Regions from separate parts of the Paenibacillus sp. V4I7 genome, predicted to be linked through region 1. Evidence: predicted binding sites of a transcription regulator. Region 1 holds the regulator's gene; each other region holds the start of a gene.
The links. The regulator LexA, encoded in region 1, represses DNA repair genes until DNA is damaged. The targets are predictions, from matches to a motif close to CGAACATATGTTCG.

Region 1 (7,148 bases):
GGTAGATCCTTGGATACAGCAGACGAACTCACACGTGTGAGCTGCGGCAGTTTCTCTTCCTTCTTACTGGTATCCATCACATCGGACTCCAGGCTCTCTCTCAGCTCCTGAATGAGTCGCTTGCGCTGCTCAGGATCACTTAACCGGTTGGCGATATCTAAACCGTCCATCGCATCCTTCGCGTACAGAACAACACCCTCATATTCAGGCTGAATACGCGTTTTGGTGAATTTACGTGTTAGTGCAGCACCACCAACCAAAATCGGCACATCCACACCTGCTGTGCGTAAATCTTGAGCCGTAATCACCATTTGCTGAGCCGATTTCACAAGTAATCCAGATAAACCAATCGCGTCCGGCAGCTCTCTTCGATAGGCTTCGATGATTTGATCTGGTGGTACTTTGATCCCGAGATTAATAATTTTGTAGCCATTATTCGAAAGGATGATTTCGACGAGATTTTTACCGATATCGTGTACATCACCTTTGACGGTTGCTAGAATAATTTTCCCCTTAACCGCTGTTTCGGATTTCTCCATGAATGGTTCCAAGTAATTAACTGAAGCCTTCATTACTTCCGCACTTTGTAAAACCTCAGCCACAATCAGTTCATTCCCATTAAAGAGGCGTCCAACTTCCTCCATCCCCTTCATGAGCGGCCCGTTGATGACTTCAAGCGGCGAATAAGTCTGTAAAGCAATTTCCAAATCAGGGATCAGTCCTTCCTTGGTCCCCTCCACGACATAAGAGCCGAGTCTTTCTTCCAGAGACAGATTCGAAATCTTCTCTTTCTTCTCCACTTTTTTCTCACGGAAATGGGCAACGAATTGCGCCAGTGTCTCATCATTCGTATTGTAAATAAGCTCTTCAGCTAATTGACGTTCTGTATCCGGGATGGAAGCATAACGCTCCAGCTTTTCTGTATTCACAATGGCATAATCTAAGCCTGCCTTCGTACAATGATACAGATAGACGGAATTCAGCACTTCACGCCCAGCATCCGGTAAACCGAAGGAGATATTACTTAACCCTAGAATTGTTTTGGCTTTAGGATACTTTTCTTTAATCAGCTTGATGCCCTCAATCGTCTCTACGGCGGAACCGATATACTGCGGATCTCCAGAGCCTACTGGGAACATATTAGGATCAAATATGATATCCTCGGGATTCATGCCATACTTCTGAGTCAAAAGCTCGTAAGACCGCGTCGCGACTTCGATCTTCGCTTCACGCGAAACCGCTTGGCCTCGTTCATCAATGAGAATACAAACAACGGCAGCCCCGTAACGTTTGATTAAAGGTAAAATGCCTTCGAACTTCGTTTCACCATCCTCCAAGTTAATGGAGTTAATGATCGCCTTGCCTTGGGAGTACCTAAGTCCAAGCTCAATGATGTGGTCATATGTCGAGTCAATCATTAACGGAACCTTGACTTTCTTCACAACCTGCTGCATAAACTCTTCAACGGCATAAGCTTCGTCAATGTCTGTATCTTGCAAGTTAATATCTATAACGTGAGCGCCGTTCTTAACTTGATTACGTGCAATCTCAGAGCCTTCTTCAAACTTACCTTCTTTAATAAGACGTTTGAATTTTCGTGAACCTGAAATATTGGTCCGTTCGCCAACCATGATCGGACGGTTTTCTGGCTCGATAAATAACGTTTCAATCCCTGAGACAGCAGGTAAATGCGAACCATATTGCGTTCTTGGCTTATACTGAGATAGTGTCTCTGCCATTGCACGAATGTGATCCGGCGTTGTCCCACAGCACCCACCGGCAATATTGAGCCAGCCTTGCTCTGCAAAACCAGCCATCTTTTTAGCCAATGATTCAGGAGACTCGTGGTAATGTCCGTTCTCATCCGGCAAACCGGCATTCGGATAACAACTAATCGCTGTTTCAGCAATATCAGACAACGTTCGGATATGATCCCTCATAAATTCAGGACCTGTAGCACAGTTCAGACCCATTGAAATAGGCTTCAAATGCTCCAAGGAAATATAGAAGGATTCAATATTTTGACCGGCTAATGTTGTGCCCATCGGTTCAATGGTACCCGAGATCATAATCGGAAGTTCAACACCCAATGTTTCATATGCTCTGCGAATTCCGATACTGCCTGCTTTGACGTTCAGAGTATCTTGGGAAGTTTCCAAAAGAAGTGCATCCACGCCCGCTTCAACAAGAGCTAAAGCTTGCTCGTAATAGCTCTCCTCTAGTTCAGCGAATGTTACTCCACCGGTTACCGACAACGTCTTTGTTGTAGGACCCATGGCACCAATAACATAACGAGGCCACTCTGGTGTCGAATATTTATTCGCTGCCTCGATAGCAATTTTAGCTGCAGCAAGATTTAACTCGCGATGTCGGTCTTGCAAATCATATTCCGCTAGTACCACACTCGTGGTCCCGAAAGTATTGGTTTCTATCATATCAGCGCCCGCGGCGAAGTAAGCTTCATGAATTTTGCGGATAACATCTGGCCGTGTAACACAAAGAATCTCATTACATCCGTCTAGATCATCGCTTCCGAAATCATCAGCGGTTAAGTTCTCTTGCTGAATCATTGTACCCATGGCACCATCTAGGATCATGATCTTTTTCTTAAGCTGCTCTTGAATCGGTGGTTTGGTCATTGCATGACTCCCTTTCAACTTATCCTAAAGCTATAGAGAATAAAAAAAACGACAATTTATGTTAAGATTTAGTGTAACAGAATCCGGCTTCTATGAAAAGAATTTGAATTATCATAATTTCCTATAGGCTTTATCGGAAATTCTTATGTACAACCATCGACAGCTAACTGTATTTCCACTATAATACAAGTATATTTACTTTAGAAAGAGGGATGCTGCGTGGCACAAATAAGAATACGCAATACGAATGAACGTATTGAAGGCGATGAGCAGGTCAAAGCCTTCTTGGATAGTCAAAATGTTGTTTATGAACATTGGGACGCTAACAAACTTCCGGAAACACTGCGTGAGAAATTCATTCTAAGTGATGAAGAGAAAGCTCAAATTATTAGTACTTATGAAGAAGAAATTCGTGATTTGGCTGCTAGACGCGGTTATGAAATTTGGGATGTCATCGCGCTTTCCGATTCAACGCCTAACATCGAAGAGCTCCTAAAGAAATTCGAACAGGTGCACACTCATACGGAAGATGAAATTCGCGCAATCGTTTCTGGCCGAGGGATTTTCATTATCAAATCCGAAAGCGAAGTTGGCTATTTTGATGTTGAACTTGAACCAGGCGATGTGATCTCAGTTCCTGAGAACACGAACCATTTCTTCACACTTATGGATAATCGTGAAATCGTTGCAGTTCGTCTCTTCATCGAAAAAGATGGCTGGGTTGCTTATAACATTGATGATCCCGAATTTACTAAAGCTTAATTCTATTATATGAAAAATAAACCCAACAGCGCTGGACTTATTGTCCTACAGCCGTTGGGTTTTTGTTTATTCACTGTTATCCGTTCGAAATAATCGGCAAAATATCATGAAGACGGGAAACCTCATACACAGGAACGATCTCATCTCCACTTTGAAGCCCATGATGATTAATCCAAATATTGCGCATTCCTACACGGCCAGAACCAAGGATATCGGTTGTCAATTTATCTCCGATCATGATTCCTTCCTCTGCTTCTATCCCAAGTAGTCCCATTGCATAGTTGAAAATAGATGTCGCTGGCTTACCTACACCAAATTCACCGGAGATCACAATATGATCAAAGTAGGCTGCGATATTTGGGACACCTGCTAATTTTTCCTTTTGCAAATCGGGCGAGCCATTCGTTAATAACAACAATTGATAGCTGCCTTTCAAAGCATCTAATACTCGGAACGTTTCCTCATAGACGTAAGGACGGCGTCGACGTTCTGCTGGAAATAGTTCTCCAAGCTTATACCCGAGCTCACGATCCTCTATCCCCAACGCCGTAAGCCCTCTTGTCCAAGATTCCGTACGATATCCTGGAGCTAGTTTCTCAAGCTTACGAAAGTTCTCATTCTCACCTTGTGTGAAATTTGCCCATAAGCCTTCGAAGGGATTAATCCCAATCATTTTCGTAAATGCAAAGGTTTCAAAAGATTCATATAAAGAACGCGCTTCTTTGCGAACAGAAGCTTCCAATTCCTCGGGATTCACGGCTACATGCTTTGCAGCTTCAGCACATGTCGCTTCGAAAGCTTCCTGCACACTGCGATCATCCCAAAGAAGCGTATCATCTAAATCAAAAAGTACGGCTTTCAACGTCATCATTCATTTCCCCTTTTGAATGTTGTATCTATATGAGCAGCAATTACTCTTCGTCCGTAAACTTGATGGAATCAAGTTGAACTTTGAGATTGCCACGGAATGCTTCAATATACTTCTTTCTGAGTTCGTTACGTTCATCGATTTCCGCATCTGTTAAGCCAACTGTTTTCGCTTTACGAGCAAGCTCATTAATACGTTCGATATTCTGTTCCATGTTGTCACTCATAATGATCCTCCCAGTCAAAAATTCAATATGAGTACTACTTTGCCATCCCTATTAAGGAATGTCAAGAGACAACAAAAAGAGGCATAGGAACAAGTCCAAGCCTCATCATATTTAGAGTCTATTAAAAATAGTAAAGTGAAATTACGGAAGCAATAAAACCTGTCCTTCTTTCAGGGAGCTGGTGGTTAAATGATTGATTGTCTTTAATTCATGCATATAGGAACGCACGTTCTCATCGCTTTTTTTATGTGCAGAAGCAATATCCCATAGTGTGTCTCCTCGTTGAATAACGACTTGATCTTGTACGACTGCTTTCGGAGAAATGTTAAAAGGCGTCACGGAAACTGGGGTTGTTGCGTTTGCAGCCCCTTCCCCTGCATAGGCTTGAACCATAGCACCAAATGAAAACACAGTACCAAGAATAACTGCTAATAGAATGAAGCGTACAATCGCTTTTGTATAACTAGAATTAAATGTCATCCCTTTGGATGTGCTAGCAGATCTATGAGGTGCGTGTGTTGTGTTAGTGTTTGAATAAGCCATATACATGAATGATCATCTCCCAAACATTTGTTCTGGTATTAGAATAACACGAACACATGTTTGAGTCAACCCTTTTTCTCGAACTTATGTTTGTACGAACTCGGGTTCTATGTTATACTTTGGGTAATGATTCCCAGTATTGGAGTGATAACTATTGAGTAAGATTTCGCAGCGTCAACAAGCTATATTGGAATTCATTAAGAATGAAGTGAAAGATAAGGGGTACCCGCCTTCCGTTAGAGAAATCGGCGAGGCAGTCGGACTAGCTTCTAGTTCAACTGTACATGGGCATTTGGAGCGTCTTGAGAAGAAAGGTATGATTCGTCGAGATCCTACTAAGCCTCGTGCTATTGAAATTCTAGGTCTTGATGGTGCTGAAACGCATTTTGCGGTTTCTGTAGCTCGCGTACCTCTCGTTGGTAAAGTAACTGCCGGTGTGCCTATTACAGCAACAGAGAACATTGAAGACTACTTTCCACTTCCTGTCAGCATGGTAGGAGACAATAATGTGTTCATGCTTAGCGTCATGGGTGACAGTATGATCGAAGCCGGTATTCATAACGGCGATTATGTCATCGTAAAGCAGCAGCAAACCGCTAATAACGGAGACATTGTTGTTGCAATGACGGAAGATGATGAAGCAACGGTGAAACGCTTTTACAAGGAAAAGGATCATATTCGTCTTCAACCGGAGAACTCTGCTTTGCAGCCTATCCTCTTGAAACATGTTACGATACTAGGCCGTGTCATTGGTTTGTTCCGGGATATGTAATAGCCCTACAGCCCTTATTCTACATACAATACCAATGAGAAAGGACCGAGAGGACAATAGTCCCTCGGTCCTTTTCTATGTAAACAGCCTTTGTCGTATGAAGCAATGATCAGATGGATCAACTCAATAACGTAGAGGAGCAACAGATCCAAATATGGATTATCAAAAGTTTATCATATGAACCTTGTTCCCTACTTAACCAAGAAGGTTGAAGCGGATTCAGATAAGAGTCTTAATAGACTTCTATTACGTCTTTTAGATCGCATTTTACCTAAATAGAAGCTCCTATAGACTACACTTAGACATAATCCTCTAGTTGCTTCAATATAAAGAAATGGGGCTGTCCCAAAAGTAAAATTTACTCTTGGACAGCCCCTTAAGCCCTATAGACCTTCTGGGACATTCGAATCGATATTCAGAACGGAAAGCATCCTTCCTATACACATCACAATTTTGGACGGATTAGAAGTCTCTAGAGACTTCTATCTTCCGTCTTCCTTCTTCTATCTGCTCACTATCCCCTTAAATAAAACCAGAAGTACTTCCAACTTAGAAATTAATCTAAAATTTCAACTAAAATGCAAGCGCCCAATTTCCATGACGGAAAATCGGTTCAACGGTACCATCACCACGGACACCATCGATCTCAAGATCAGCGGTCCCGATCATAAAATCCACATGAATCAAACTGGTGTTCCCACCTCGAGTTTTCAGCTCTTCACTTGATAAAGATACTCCATCCTGCAAGTTGATCGGGTAGCAGCTTCCTAAGGCCAGGTGGCAGGATGCATTCTCGTCAATGCCCGTGTTGTAGAAAATGCGATCTAGATTTGAGATCGGCGAATCAAAAGGTACGAGCGCAACTTCTCCCAAATACCGTGCGCCCTCATCCATATCGAGCAACTTAGCTAGATGCTCATAGCCGACTTCTGCCTGATAATCCACAACTTTCCCGTCCTCGAACTTGAACGAAAACCGATCCACGAGCGCCCCATTCACATTTAATGGTTTGGTGCTCGACACAGTCCCATGAACACCTGTTCGCATAGGCATTGTAAAAACTTCCTCAGTCGGCATATTCGCCACGAAACGTATTCCACTTGCGTTCTCCGTATCACCGCCAAGCCAAATGTGGCCCTCCGGCAGTTCGACTCGCAAATCTGTTCCTGCCGCTCGATATTGAAGCGCCTCGTATTGCTTCTCATTTAACACGGTGCGAACGCGCTTCAATTGCTCCATATGAACTCGCCAAGCCGCAACCGGATCATCTTCATAAACGCGATTTATCCGGAAAATTGCCTCCCACATTGCATCGATCCGCTGGTCTTCAGGCAAATC
Region 2 (7,148 bases), 1.2 Mb from region 1:
GGATAAAGCATCTGCAGCTCCTACTAACATCGCAATAACAGAGGTTGCTTCCACGTCACCGTGATGAGAAGCAATACTATTAATAACGACTGGATGCTCCTTGTACTTCTTACCAATCTCAACACCGATTTCCACATGAGATCCTTCAACCTCGTGGTCTAGCGCCTTACCGATGTCATGAAGCAGCCCGGCACGTTTCGCCAAAGTTACGTCTACCCCGAGCTCCCCGGCCATCAGACCAGCCAGATAAGCTACTTCCATGGAATGTTTCAACACGTTTTGACCGTAACTTGTTCTGAATTTCAAGCGACCCAAAATTTTGATCAAGTCAGGATGCAATCCGTGTACACCAACCTCAAACGTGGCTTGCTCCCCGTATTCGCGGATACGCTCGTCCACTTCTTTACGGGATTTCTCGACCATCTCTTCAATGCGTGCTGGATGAATACGTCCATCAGCAACAAGCTTTTCTAAAGATGTACGAGCAATTTCGCGTCGGATCGGATCAAATCCTGATAAAATAACTGCTTCTGGCGTATCATCAATAATAAGGTCGATACCCGTCAATGTTTCCAGTGCGCGAATATTACGTCCTTCACGACCGATAATTCGGCCTTTCATTTCTTCATTTGGCAGTGATACAACTGAAACCGTTGTTTCAGCAACATGATCTGCAGCACAACGTTGAATGGCGAGCGTGATGATTTCACGGGCTTTCTTATCACCTTCTTCTTTGGCCTGCTGTTCGATTTCTTTAATAAGCTGTGCGGTTTCGTGACGAACTTCCTGTTCTACATTTGTAAGAATGATACTCTTAGCTTCATCCATTGTAAGACCAGAAATTCGCTCTAACTCCGAAACTTGGCTTTTATAAAGCTGATCAATTTGTGATTGTGTATCCTCGATCCGCTTCTCTTTGTTGGCAACTTGCTCTTCTTTACGCTCGAGAGATTCTAATTTTTTATCCAGCGATTCCTCTTTTTGCAACAATCGTCTTTCTTGTCGTTGAATTTCATTTCGACGTTCACGAATGTCTTTTTCAGCTTCGGACCTCAGTTTATGCACTTCGTCCTTTGCTTCCAGAACCGTTTCTTTTTTCAGTGCTTCTGCTTCCTTCTTTGCAGATTCTGTAATCTGTTCAGCGGCTGTTTCAGCACTGGAAATTTTCGCTTCTGCAAGAGATTTACGGATAAAATAACCAATCCCTAAGCATGCAGCTCCAACAATGAGAATGATCGCGATCCAGATGAATGACATCATCTTGTTCACCTCCTCGTTGGTTTCTCCAAGGTGTTAGCCTGGGATTCCCTTCGGTTTTTTAATCCGATTTTTAATTGTTTTGACTAGTCATACATACCCTACTAATTAAGAGTATGGCTTTTAAATGAATGCGCACCGTGCGTTAGAGGCACTATAGTGCTAATAATCCATAATCAACAGTGTAAAAATTGGCGGTTTCTACATCTGTCCCCTCAAAATCAATGAAATGAGTATGATTTTGAATACATTATGAAAATATACACTGTTATTTTATCTTTTGTCGAAGAAGCTTGTCAAGCGAATGTCCCTAAGATGACTGAATAAGTATTTCCAGTTCCCGCGAAATATTTAATGTCATTAACTTATTTAAATTATAATTAATGTCATTAACAATCAAAGGGATCATCTGAGATTTCAAATTCCTCTTCACTCGATTCACTGCTTAGTACCCCCAAAACCTTGTTGACAATAGAGCCCGTATAACCTCTCCGCATTAGAAAAGCTCCCGTCTTTCTTTTACGATCTATTGTCTTGCCTGAGGTTTGCTTCCATTTCGTTTGGCCCAACTTCATCGCCCCCGTATACTCATCTTCGGGATTGATTGTCTCCATCGCATTTTTAACTAATTCTTTATCAATGCCTCTTTGTTGGAGCTCCTGTCGAATGAGATTACGACCTTTTCGCTGCGAAATAATGCGATTATCTGTCCACATTTTCGCAAATTCCTCATCATTGATATAATTTTGCTGGACTAGCTTCTCACATGCCCATGCAATGATAGGCACTTCGAATCCTTTCTCTTTCAGCTTACGTTTTACTTCACTTAATGAATGTGGTCGTCTGCCTATCATGCTTATTGCCTTTATATAAGCCATATTCTGTTCCTCATCAAGCGTAATGCTTTCGATTTCTTGTAGATGTATGGTTTCTCCTTTGTTTAACCGATGCTTGATTAAAATGTCTTCATGAACCGAGAATGCGTATTCTTCATTTAGAAATATATTGTATCGATGCTTACCACGCTTCTGTTTCTCTACCTTGGTGATGATTAACAATGGTTGTTGCTCTTCGCTATTCAAAACTAACCAACTCCTTCAATGAAGAAAGCACCTTAACACAAGGTTTAAGGTGCTTTCATGTATGATCATTAAAAACTTATTCGAAATCTGGTTCCAATTCATCGTCTTCCTCGTCAACATTAAGAGGGACTGCTTTGATTAGATTACTGTTCTCTCGAATCCGTAATTCAATCGTTTCCGAAATACTTTTGTTATCTTTCAAAAACTGCTTCGAATTCTCACGGCCTTGACCAAGACGCTCACCTTCATACGAATACCAAGCTCCGCTTTTATTAACGATATCCATCTCTGTTCCGATATCAATAATACTGCCTTCGCGTGAAATTCCTTCACCGTACATAATATCCACTTCCGCTTGTTTGAACGGCGGAGCTACTTTATTCTTAACGACTTTAATTCTTGTGCGGTTACCAACCATATCATTACCCTGTTTGATTGTTTCCACACGACGAACATCTAGTCGAACGGATGAGTAGAACTTAAGTGCACGGCCACCAGGTGTTGTCTCTGGGTTACCGAACATAACGCCTACTTTTTCACGCAACTGGTTAATGAATATCGCGATAACTTTGGACTTGTTGATCGCACCGGACAACTTACGAAGCGCTTGGGACATCAAGCGTGCCTGCAGACCCACGTGAGAATCACCCATATCGCCTTCAATCTCTGCTTTAGGTACTAAAGCGGCTACAGAGTCAATAACAATAATATCTACAGCACCACTTCGTACTAGTGCTTCAGCGATCTCAAGTGCTTGTTCACCGGTATCCGGCTGAGAGAGTAGAAGCTCATCTATATTAATACCAAGCTTGCTTGCATAAGAAGGATCCAATGCATGCTCCGCATCGATAAAAGCTGCTTGTCCACCATTCTTCTGTACTTCTGCGATTGCATGTAGAGCTACAGTAGTTTTACCGGAAGACTCTGGTCCGTATACTTCAATAATTCTTCCGCGTGGAAATCCACCTATTCCAAGAGCGATATCAAGCGCAAGAGAGCCGGATGAAATCGTTTCAACTTGCATATGTGTAGATTCTCCAAGCTTCATAATGGAGCCTTTTCCGAACTGTTTCTCAATTTGACGTAAAGCATTATCAAGTGCTGCGCGACGATCTGACAAAACACTCACTTCCTTCTTCTATCATTATAGGTATATGATAACTTGTTTTCAGGTGTTTGCCAAGCATTTTTTCGAACATACATTCGACTTTTTAGCGAACAAACAAAAAACCGCAACAAAGTTATCGCTTTGTTACGGTTCTTCCGTTAACACTTAGTCTCATTATATGCGAACTCTAGCTATCTTTCAACTGTTTCCATAAATGATAGAGTGCGCTTTTGGCAGCTCTATGCTTAATGGACTCCCGGTTACCAGATAGCTGCAAAGTAATAACCGTTGTTGCTGCGTCTTTTTGAGCAAAACCTATATAAACAAGCCCTACTGGCTTGCCTTCAGACGGACTTGGACCGGCTACACCCGTGACTGATATGCCAAAGTCGCTTCCGGTCACAGTAATCAATTGCTCCGCTAAGAAGGTTGCTGTCTCGCTGCTAACAGCACCAGGGGAACCCTCCCCTTCCAGCACTTCCATTGGAACACCGAGGAGCTTATGCTTCAAGGCATTCGAATAACAAATAATTCCTCCAAGAAATGATTGGGAACTCCCCGGCACTGCAGTAATCAAATCACTTAGCAAGCCGCCTGTGCAGCTTTCGGCCACAGCAAGCGTCTGGTTCTTCTCGCCAAGCAATTGCAGCACAATTGTTTCGATGGGAACATCTTGGTCCGCATAGAGATACTCTCCTAATCGCATTCTAATCTCTTGTTCGGTCACTTGAAGATTTCGTTCGCCTTCTGAAGATGTCTGTGCACGAGTAGTTAAGCGAATCGTCACTTCGCCTTCTTTGGCGTATGGAGCGATCGTTGGGTCCGTTTGAGCTTGGATTAGATCAAGTAATTGATGTTCCAAATTAGATTCACCGACGCCGGCAAATTTGAGCATTTTGGAATAAAGCGGAATCTCATTGGTCATCCGTGCACGCAGCCAAGGAGCCGCATACTTGGAGAACATCGGTTTCATTTCTTTGGGCGGACCTGGCAGAAGAATGAAATGTGTCCCTTCGTATGTAAATGCTACACCAACAGCAAGCCCTGTTTCGTTATGTAAAGGATCACTTCCCACTAGCATCATCGCTTGTCGTCTGTTACTTTCCACCATATGGATCCCGCGCGACAGGAACATATCTGTAATTGTTTTCATAGAGGGCTCATGCACAATCAATTCACGGCCTACAAACGCAGCAAGCACATCCTTCGTCAAATCATCCTGCGTAGGTCCAAGACCTCCTGTACAAATAACGACATCAGCCCTTGAAGCAGCTAATTTGAAGCTATCCAGCAATCTCTGTTCATTATCACCAACGACCGTTTGAAAATACATGTCTACGCCAAGTGCAGCACATTCTCTGGAGAGAAATTGAGCATTTGTATTTACAATTTGGCCTAGTAAAAGTTCCGTTCCAACAGCGATAATTTCTGCTTTCATCTCGAGTTCCCTCCTTAACATGAGAAAACCTCTACCCCTCGGCCATTCAAAGATGAGCGACCGCGTTTAGAGGTAATTTTTATCGCCAATAAGAAAGCGGTTTTCGGGAGCCGAAAACTTATACTTTCTTAAGTGGTAGAAAAAACAATAGGTTGCCCTATTAAGCCTTTTCCGAAAAATCTATGACATGCTTATTTTTCACAAAGTACTCTACACCAGAATACACGGTAATAATTGCAGCTGCCCAACTAGCTATAACATCAAAAGGAAAGTGCATAAACGTAAAAGGAAAATTATTGATAAGAAGTGCAATGATGGCTGTAATCTGAGCTGCCGTCTTCGCTTTTCCCCATTTGCTAGCCGCCATCACTGTGCCTTCCAATAGAGCAATTTGGCGAAGTCCTGTAACAGCCCACTCCCTACTGATAATGACAATGACAATCCAAGCATCTACTTTATCCATTTCGACTAATGAGACGAGCACAGCCGTAACAAGCAGCTTATCCGCTAAAGGATCAAGCAGCTTGCCCAAATTAGTTACAAGATTACGTTTTCTGGCAATGTAACCATCTAAACTGTCTGTACTCGCAGCAATAATGAAAATTAAAGCAGCAATAATTTGATTATATGTTATGCTAAATTCCTCTATCCGTATTTGAGGGAATTTCACCTTAATCAACAGAAAAAACATGATAATAGGTACTAATAAAATCCTCGCCACGGTGATGCGATTGGCCAGGTTCATGCAATTACCTCCCCGGATAAGTCAAACTCATAAGAGTGGGTAATACGAACCTTAGCTAATTCACCAATGTTAAGCTTCGCATTTGACACGAATACTTCTCCATCAATCTCAGGAGCATCAAATTGAGAACGTCCAATATATACATCACTTCTGCCATCGTATCTTTCGATAAGCACGTCAATTTCCTGCCCGATGCGGCGTCCGCCACGCAGATTCGAGATTTCTCGCTGAATTTCCATAATCGCGTTCGCACGATACTCTTTGACATCATCAGGAACTTGGTCCGGCAAACGCGCTGCTGGCGTATCATCTTCCTTGGAATAGGCAAAAACACCGAGACGGTCAAACTGAATGTCGCGAACAAATTGTTTTAAGTTTTCAAAGTCTTGTTCAGTTTCGCCTGGGAAACCTACAATGAGTGATGTACGTAGGGCAACATCCGGAATCGCTTCACGAATTTTACGAACTAGTTCACGTGTATCCTTCTGGCGGCCAGGTCTACGCATACGTTTGAGAATAGAATCTTCACTGTGTTGAAGTGGCATATCGATATACTTACATACCTTTGGATTAGATGCCATGACAGCAATCAATTCATCGCTAAAGAATCCAGGGTAAGCATAGTGTAGTCGCACCCACTCGATGCCTTCCACTTCACTAACTTTATTCAGCAAAGTAGGCAGCATGAAACCATCGTAAAGATCCGTTCCATAATTCGTGGAATCCTGCGCGATTAGACTAATCTCTTTAACGCCTTGTGCAGCAAGATTAGCTACTTCAGCAACAATGGACTCCATACTTCTGCTTTTGAAGTTACCTCGCATAATTGGAATACTACAGAATGTACATGCGTTATCGCAACCTTCTGCAATTTTCACATAGGCTGTATATCGAGGTGTAGTCATGAGTCTTGGCAGATCCGCATCATAATTGAACACCGGATTCCCAACAAGAACCGGTTTCTTTCCGCGAAGTGCTTCATCTACGATATGGTTGATTTTATCGAAATCTCCGGTACCCACAATGCCATCAATCTCAGGCATTTCTTCCATCAACTGCTTTTTGTAGCGTTGAGTCAAACACCCTGATACGATAAGCGCTTTGAGATTCGCTGTTTGCTTTAATTCTGCCATATCCAAAATTGTATTAACGGATTCTTCTTTTGCTGCATCAATGAACCCGCAAGTGTTCACGATAATGACAGTGGCATCTTCCTTGTTCTCAACAAGCTGAAAGCCACGGCCATGAATTAATCCTGACATAATCTCGGAATCGACCAAATTTTTCTCGCATCCGAGAGTAACTACTTTAACCTTTTCTGTCATGAAAGAAACAACCTCCAATAGTCCTAAAAAACACTCCCTACCAGTATAATACAAGCCCTATAGGGTGTCAAAATGTAAAAACCCCCTACATGTAGGGGGCTACTCTCCAAAGAACATCGTATGTATGCCTATTTCAAGTTAACAAATTGCAAATCAAGAGGAATTTCCGCCTTACGCAGCAAGGCAATAACAG
Region 3 (7,148 bases), 1.4 Mb from region 1:
AAAGAAAATTTTAACCAAGAGTGGATGGATTATCAAGAACATCGCCTCACACACATAGTTTGTTTAAATGCATTAGCTATTGCTGGTTCAGAAATTTTTTCAAAAGTGGTGTCTACGGATAAAAAGCAAATTGATTATACTAGTATTCTTAAATATGTGAAGAGATTAAAAAAATTCGATTGGTCGTCTAATGGTGTTCTAAGATATATCAAAGGTTTAAGTGGTTCAAAGACATTGGCTTCAGATTTAATTGCTCAGATGATGTTATAAAAAGTTTAAATAATAATTTTATTATGATACTGATCTGAAAACAAATAACGCTAGTATAGCTGTGGAATGGATCTGACGTTATTTTTTAATGAATTAATGAATTTATAAGTGCCATTACCTAATATTTTTTTGGTTGTAAGATTAACGCTTCTTGATCATAACGCTGTAGCCATTTTATTACTTAACTTTCAATTCACGCTAAGTTAATCGCTTAGCTATTAGCTCAGTTCTTTTTCATTTGAATCTAGTTCGATTATTTCTAAAAATATTTAAAACTTAGCTAGTCAGCATAAAAACGAGTGCACTTAGGACTTGGGAGGTCCTAGAGTGTCACTCGTTTTTGTTTTAAATGTGTGCCCAATGCCTTTCATTTCAGAAACTCCGAATACTTCCCTAGTCGTTTCATGAGCTCTGCTCGAGCAACATCTCTAATCAAAACAAATTTGTCCTCGTAGCCGCGGCAGATGTATTGGTACCGTAAATTTGAATCGATCATCTCATCTTCAAACACCTTTATATTTCGTTCTTTCAATAACTTCCGCACTGTTTGAAGGTCGTTTGTTATTAGGTTTTGAATGATGTTTGCCGCTTTAACAAAGATCGTTCTCATAGAGTAGGAAGTTCTTTCTATTTCCTGTTTATTCTTTTCAACAATTGAAAGCAACATTGGGAGTAAAACGAAATCCCGTATCGCTTCCAACTCCTCTTTCGTAGGCATTGTAGTATTGTTTTGCGGCTGGTGTCTCTGCTGCAGTGCAGCATTGTGTTCTGGTGACATGAACTTCGTACTCCATCTACCATTTCCATCGAGTAGTTTGCTCAAGCATAATGTCCCCCTATCATAATCGCCCTATCTCTAGCTTGTGCAGTTTCTAACAGTGAAGAAGCTCTAATAATTGCTGCACCGCCAAATCTGTCTTTAATACTATCCTGAGCTTTGGCGAGCCTAAGATTTCTTTCGATATCCTCAAATAGATCGAGCTGATGCGTGCTATCATCTGTCAATTGAGATAGGTCTACAGCTAAATGCGTGAGGGGATCTCCGTTCCAATGTTTCTTGAACAATTCGCGCGCTGCTGAAACAACATGATGCTCTAGGCAAGTCGGCGAAGGTAGTGTCATTTGCCTCGAAAATCCCCTTCTCATCGTCCCGGCGCTAACTGTCACTACACGCCCCATGCTATTGTGCCGTCTGCTTGTTCGGCATACTTCAATCACTAATTCAATCATTAGCGGCTCTATGTCCTCCATTGTCTGGTATTTCGTTGACTGTACCGTTCTGCCTCGAGTAATAGATTGCGGCTTCGCGAAGGCTCTTGCAACGACTGGGCTGGGATCAATTCCGCGCGCTGTTTGCCAATAATATTCTGCTTTGATATCGCTTTGTCGTCCCATCCTAATCCGCATGCGCCGTTTGAATTCTCCAAGCTCTAGCCGCGCTATATCACCAATAGTATTCAATCCCATTCTTACAAAGTGAGCAGTCATCCGAGACCCAACCATGTACATTTGTGAGACAGGTAACGGCCATAATATGGACTCGACCTGATTTACTGGCAATTCGAAAATGCCACTTTCGCTCTTCTTCGCGAAATTGTCTGTGGCCATTTTGGCAAGCACTTTGTTTGAAGAGATACCCGCACGAATCCAAACGCCTGTAGAAAGCATAACTTTTGTTTGCATCTGGCGTGCAATTTCTTCTGGTGATCCGAAAAGCGACGTTGAACCTGTCACGTCAATAAATTGCTCGTCAATGCTCCAAGGTTCAACCAAGTCGGTAAAGGTTTCATAAATCTCTGTGATGAGTGTAGAGACATCAATGTAAGTCTTCATTCTTGGTCGGACTATAGTAAGATCTGGGCAAACAGCAAGAGCTTCAAAATTTCGCATCGCAGTTGATACGCCATAAGATTTCGCAATGGGACAAGCAGCTAATACAATACCGCTCTTACGGGCAGGGTCACCAACCGCTATGGGTTTATTGCAAAGCTCTGGGTGTGCCGCTTTTTCCACACTGGCATAAAAACTCTGACAGTCCACAAGCATAACAGCTCGTTCTGATTTCATAGTCACACCACCAAAATGTTTATACATCAAAATTGCATACCGCAATTATGTACATGAGTCTTTACTAAAAAAATCCTTGTTACATAAGGGATTTTATTAAATTGTTCTATTCTGTACATGAATTTTTGGTAGTCTTGTTGCTATCTTCGCTAGTATTTTATTAGAACTAATCCCTATACGAACCTTTACCCCCGTTTGACTGAACACCTTTAGCTGAATGGTTTTCGCAATCGTGATCGGATCTCCGAACATAGACAAACTCGCTGTAACATCAAGAAACTGCTCATCTATACTGAAAATTTCAACAAGATCGGTAAACTCTTCGTAAATCTTGGTAATCTGCAGCGAAACATCGATATAATGCTGCATGTGCGGACGCATCACGATCAGCTCAGGACACTTCTTAAGCGCTTCGCCTAACCGTTCGGCTGTGGATACGCCGTATTTCTTAGCAACGGGGCAGGCGGCTAGAATGATACCCGAACGTAGAGCAGGGTCTCCTGCAACAGCAACCGGTTTATCCTCTAAGCCCGGGTGACCCGCTTTCTCCACACTGGCATAGAAGCTCTGACAATCTGCTAGGAAGATCGTTCGTTCCCGGCCTTTGCTTCCTTTGCTCACCGCAATCCCCCCCGCATATTCATGAGCGTAGTCATAAGCTCAGCCTTGACCAAGCTGCGAAGCATCGTGAAATGATGAATGTAGCCTCGGACTTTGTACTCTACGTTAATGCCTAAGGCATTCATTTCGGTATGGATAACTCTAATATCTCGCTTCTTCATCTGGCTCTTAATACTTTGTAATTCCGGATAAATAGCCATCTCAACTTCTCTGAGATAAAAAAGAATATGATTGTACACGATTTTATCCTTATAAACCTTGAGCTCCTCCATGTCCCTTGCTAGCATATCGAGTAAAATGGGCAGCAGCGTGTATTCCTTAACAATTTGAACATCCTCTTCTGTCTCAATTCTTGAACTTGAACTAACTTTCATATTTCCACCACCATATGCGAACATATATTCGTGTTACTTATTATATACCGAACACGTATTCGTTATGCAAGTGAATTTTTCTGGAAGCAAAAAAAAGCCACTTAACGGGCATCTTTAACCCTGCAAGTGGCGCATTTTGTTTAGTCTATCGAAACATGGACCAGAGTTTGATCAAGTGAAAGGCGTTAGATGGATCAATCTTTTGTGCAAGGATAAACTCCAAAATTTGGGTCGTTTGGCTTCCGCTTAGCTTCTCACCGAGAATGCCGGCGGCAAGTCCTATTAAGCGCGTAACCTTGGTATGATTTTGTAAATCAGCCTTCGTAACACCCTGCAGCAGCATTTTAATGCGTTCCTTGATCTCTGGATTTTTCATCTTGAACTTTACGCGCTCAACGAGCGCAGGATCGATGCCATAATGGTGATAGCTCATGTTCGCACCTCCGATAACCTGTCATGCTCCTAGCTTATGAGTAAATGCATGCAAACTTGACTAGGACTCCTGTATAAAAAAGAAAACAGCTGCCGCTGCCGGCAACTGTCTCCTATTTTTTGCTATTGCTACATATAAATCGCGACCATGATGACACATAGGCTATTTAGCGCAACAAGCAGCGGCATGCCAATGACGAATGAGGTATGTTTCGTCTTATGGCGCCAAACCCGCATACCGAGCCACCCGCCAATCCCGCCACCGAGAGCAGCCAGTATAAAAAGACGTTTTTCAGGCACTCTACGCCCGCCTTTTTTGGCTTGTCCCTTGTCATGTCCCATTTCTATGAACGTAATGATATTCATCAGCAGTAAATAACAGAGAAAATAAGTCAAGTTCCATACACCTTCGTTTCCAAAAAAATAGTAAACTATCTACTATCATCTTAAAATCGAATGCGAGCACGGTCAAATGTTAATTTATTTCGTTCTTTAGAGTAGCTCCAACTCCACAACCGTAGCTCTTTGATCCGGCAGCGGATAGCTGGAGTGCTCAGGTCTAGCGAAACTAATGAACGCATCGTCCGGATACTGGGCGGCATTCCAAGGACGGCTTAGGAAGAGCTCGGAACCGTCAGATAGCAGCCTTGCTTTCTTCACCTTACCGGCCAACCCGTTTAAGTTAATAGGACCTACGCTTTCCTCAAACAAGTGGGCATACAGCAGATTGCCCTTTTGCGTATACCTGCCCCACTCCGGTTTCGGTAAGTAGGCTTGCCCGCAGCCGTAAATGCTGTCCCCATTTTTCTGAACCCAATCGCCGATCTCGGCCAAAATGTCCAGCGACTCCTTCGGAATCTCGCCGAGCGCATTCGGACCCACATTCAACAGCAGATTCCCATTTTTGCTGACGCACTCTATCAGCTTCCGGATAAGGGTAGTTGAGGATTTATATTGGAAATCTTGGGCTGCGTACCCCCAATTATTATTCAGCGTGATACAAGCTTCCCATGGAAGCGAATTGCCCTCGTCATCCGTCACGCCTTGCGGCGGAATGATCTGTTCCGGTGAAGCAAAGTCACCCGAATAGCTGAGCGGATTTTTAGTGAAAATAGTTCCGCCTTCTTCGCCGCTTGCGTCTAATCGGTTGTCTACGATGATATGTGGCTGCAGAGATCGAATCATCGCCATCAGCTCGGTTGCTTTCCATGTCTCCCCCTTCATGCGATCATAAGAGAAGTCGAACCACATCACATCCAGTTTGCCATAGTTCGTCAGCAGCTCCCTTACTTGTCCATGCATATACTGAAGGTATCGATCAAACGTCTCCGGATTTCTTGTGTAGTTCTCATTATCCCGCATCGGATGAATGCGATCCCCATAAGCCGGATAGTCCTCATGATGCCAATCGATTAACGAATAATAGAGTCCCACCTTTAAGCCTTCCGCCCGAAACGCTTCAATAAATTCGCGAACCAAATCTCGCCCGGCCCGTGTATTCGTTGACTTATACTCAGTGAGAGCGCTGTCAAATAAACAAAACCCGTCATGATGCTTGGCCGTCAATACCGCATATTTCATACCCGCTTGCTTCGCAGCACGCGCCCACGCCTTAGGATCATAACGGACAGGATCGAATTCATCATAATACGTTTGATAGTCCTCTACCGAAATACGCTCGACGCTGCGCACCCATTCTCCTCTGGCTGGAATGGCATACAGTCCCCAATGAATAAACATACCGAATCGATCCTGCAGAAACCACTGCGTACGCTCTGTTCGTTCTTGAATAATCGGATGATTGCTTGACATCAGCTACACACCTTTCGAATTTAATGCGTGTGTAAAAAGTCCACTTTCAGAACCGAGAAGGTTGGACGAAGTCCGGGGAAGGAGGAACGGGGCGTAGTGATTTGCTACGTGAGTACCGGACCTCCCCGTTTCGTTCAAGATTCGATGCCGAGATGCTTCCATGAATGACTTCGTTATCAAAGTGGGCTTTTTAAACAACCTCTTAAAACTTCACAACTTTAGTCTATCAAGCCTGTGCTATAATAAACAGGTACGAAACTAACCTCAATCAGGATATAATTAACATTCTCAGGTGAACATGATGATGAATACGCAGCAAATTACATTCCTATCGGACCTTCTGCAGAACCTACAGATTCACATTTTAGAAGCGCATCTTACGCAGTGCACAGCTTCGTGGAAGGAGCTTAATTTTACACCAGAGCATAATAAGCTGTATTGGATTCTGGAAGGCGAAGGCTGGGTTAAGGTTGACCATCAGGAGCTTAATCCTTTACCCGGTCAGCTATGTCTGCTTCCTGCCCACACGCTCCATTCTTACTCCACGATCAGCGATCGCCCTTATTTAAAATATTGGTGCCATTTCACGGCACATATCGGTTCTTTTGACCTCTTTCAATGGCTGGATATTCCTTTGTTTATCCAAATTTGCAACGTAGAGCAGATGACGGCATGGTTTAAAGAGCTTGCCGCCTTGCATCATGAACCGTCACTAACTTCGCGTTTACGAGAAAAAGCAATCCTGCTGCAAATCATATCCAGCTACTTGGAAGCGGTTCCTGTACATGTACTGCAAAAGCGTACCGATGAAATGGACCGACTCGGCCAATTACGGCAATTTATTGAGCAGAATCTTCATAAGAGCATCACTGTGGAACAAATGGCCAAGTCCGTTCACCTGCACCCCAATTACTTGATCAAATATTTTAAAAAGCACTTTGGCATGCCCCCCGCCAAATACATGCAGCGCAAGCGCATCGACAAGGCCAAATTTCTGCTCACGACCACGTCGCTCAGTATGAGAGAAATTGCCGAGCAGACCGGTTATGAGGATACGAACCATTTCGCGAAAAGCTTCCGCAAAGACACCGGCTTTCCGCCTACGGAATATCGGATGAATGTACGGGGTAAAGGATAAAATAGTAAAAAAACGCTAGGATCAGCGACTGACAGTTGTCATCAGTCCATCCTAGCGTTTTTTTTAGTTATAAGGCTGATTAGTCCAACACTTCACTGTCAAAAATCTGCGCACGCTGCAAGTAAGCTCTGAGCGGTATGAATGAAGCTCCCGTCCAGAAGGACGAGTCACCGACAAGCTCAGCCGCATCATCGCGCGCTTGCTCCATGACTTCAAAGTCCGCCATCATGTCGGCGATCCGGAACTCCGGCAGCCCGCTCTGCTTCGTGCCGAAGAAGTCCCCCGGCCCGCGCAGCTCTAGATCGCGCCGGGCAATCTCGAAGCCGTCGGTCGTTTCGGTCATCGCCTTCATGCGCTCCTTGCCGACCTCGGTCTTCGGGTCGGCGATGAGCACACAGAAGGACTGGTGCTCACCGCGGCCCACCCGCCCGCGC

Region 2: a site for LexA is predicted at 3,532-3,545, ahead of recA (recombinase RecA). Genes of this name have one in related genera too.
Region 3: a site for LexA is predicted at 3,350-3,363, ahead of QFZ80_RS18190 (YhjD family protein). Genes of this name have one in related genera too.

The regions. Positions count from the first base shown of each region.
Region 1 is NZ_JAUSZD010000002.1:2,314,732-2,321,879, reverse strand. It holds gene metH (methionine synthase) at 1-2,639, opposite strand, end outside; gene QFZ80_RS11605 (1,2-dihydroxy-3-keto-5-methylthiopentene dioxygenase) at 2,859-3,401, shown strand; gene QFZ80_RS11600 (HAD family hydrolase) at 3,478-4,269, opposite strand; gene QFZ80_RS11595 (DUF896 domain-containing protein) at 4,313-4,495, opposite strand; gene QFZ80_RS11590 (LysM peptidoglycan-binding domain-containing protein) at 4,637-5,044, opposite strand; gene lexA (transcriptional repressor LexA) at 5,193-5,810, shown strand; gene QFZ80_RS11580 (aminopeptidase) at 6,384-7,148, opposite strand, start outside.
Region 2 is NZ_JAUSZD010000002.1:3,471,021-3,478,168, forward strand. It holds gene rny (ribonuclease Y) at 1-1,260, opposite strand, end outside; gene QFZ80_RS17135 (regulatory protein RecX) at 1,647-2,339, opposite strand; gene recA (recombinase RecA) at 2,416-3,459, opposite strand; gene QFZ80_RS17145 (competence/damage-inducible protein A) at 3,635-4,885, opposite strand; gene pgsA (CDP-diacylglycerol--glycerol-3-phosphate 3-phosphatidyltransferase) at 5,046-5,630, opposite strand; gene rimO (30S ribosomal protein S12 methylthiotransferase RimO) at 5,627-6,955, opposite strand; gene QFZ80_RS17160 (YajQ family cyclic di-GMP-binding protein) at 7,084-7,148, opposite strand, start outside.
Region 3 is NZ_JAUSZD010000002.1:3,679,604-3,686,751, forward strand. It holds gene QFZ80_RS18170 (DGQHR domain-containing protein) at 1-270, shown strand, start outside; gene QFZ80_RS18175 (YhjD family protein) at 638-1,093, opposite strand; gene QFZ80_RS18180 (DNA polymerase IV) at 1,090-2,337, opposite strand; partial or broken gene QFZ80_RS18185 (Y-family DNA polymerase) at 2,473-2,958, opposite strand; gene QFZ80_RS18190 (YhjD family protein) at 2,955-3,332, opposite strand; gene QFZ80_RS18195 (stage VI sporulation protein F) at 3,478-3,765, opposite strand; gene QFZ80_RS18200 (DUF1294 domain-containing protein) at 3,894-4,160, opposite strand; gene QFZ80_RS18205 (alpha-L-fucosidase) at 4,257-5,576, opposite strand; gene QFZ80_RS18210 (AraC family transcriptional regulator) at 5,875-6,714, shown strand; gene recG (ATP-dependent DNA helicase RecG) at 6,794-7,148, opposite strand, start outside.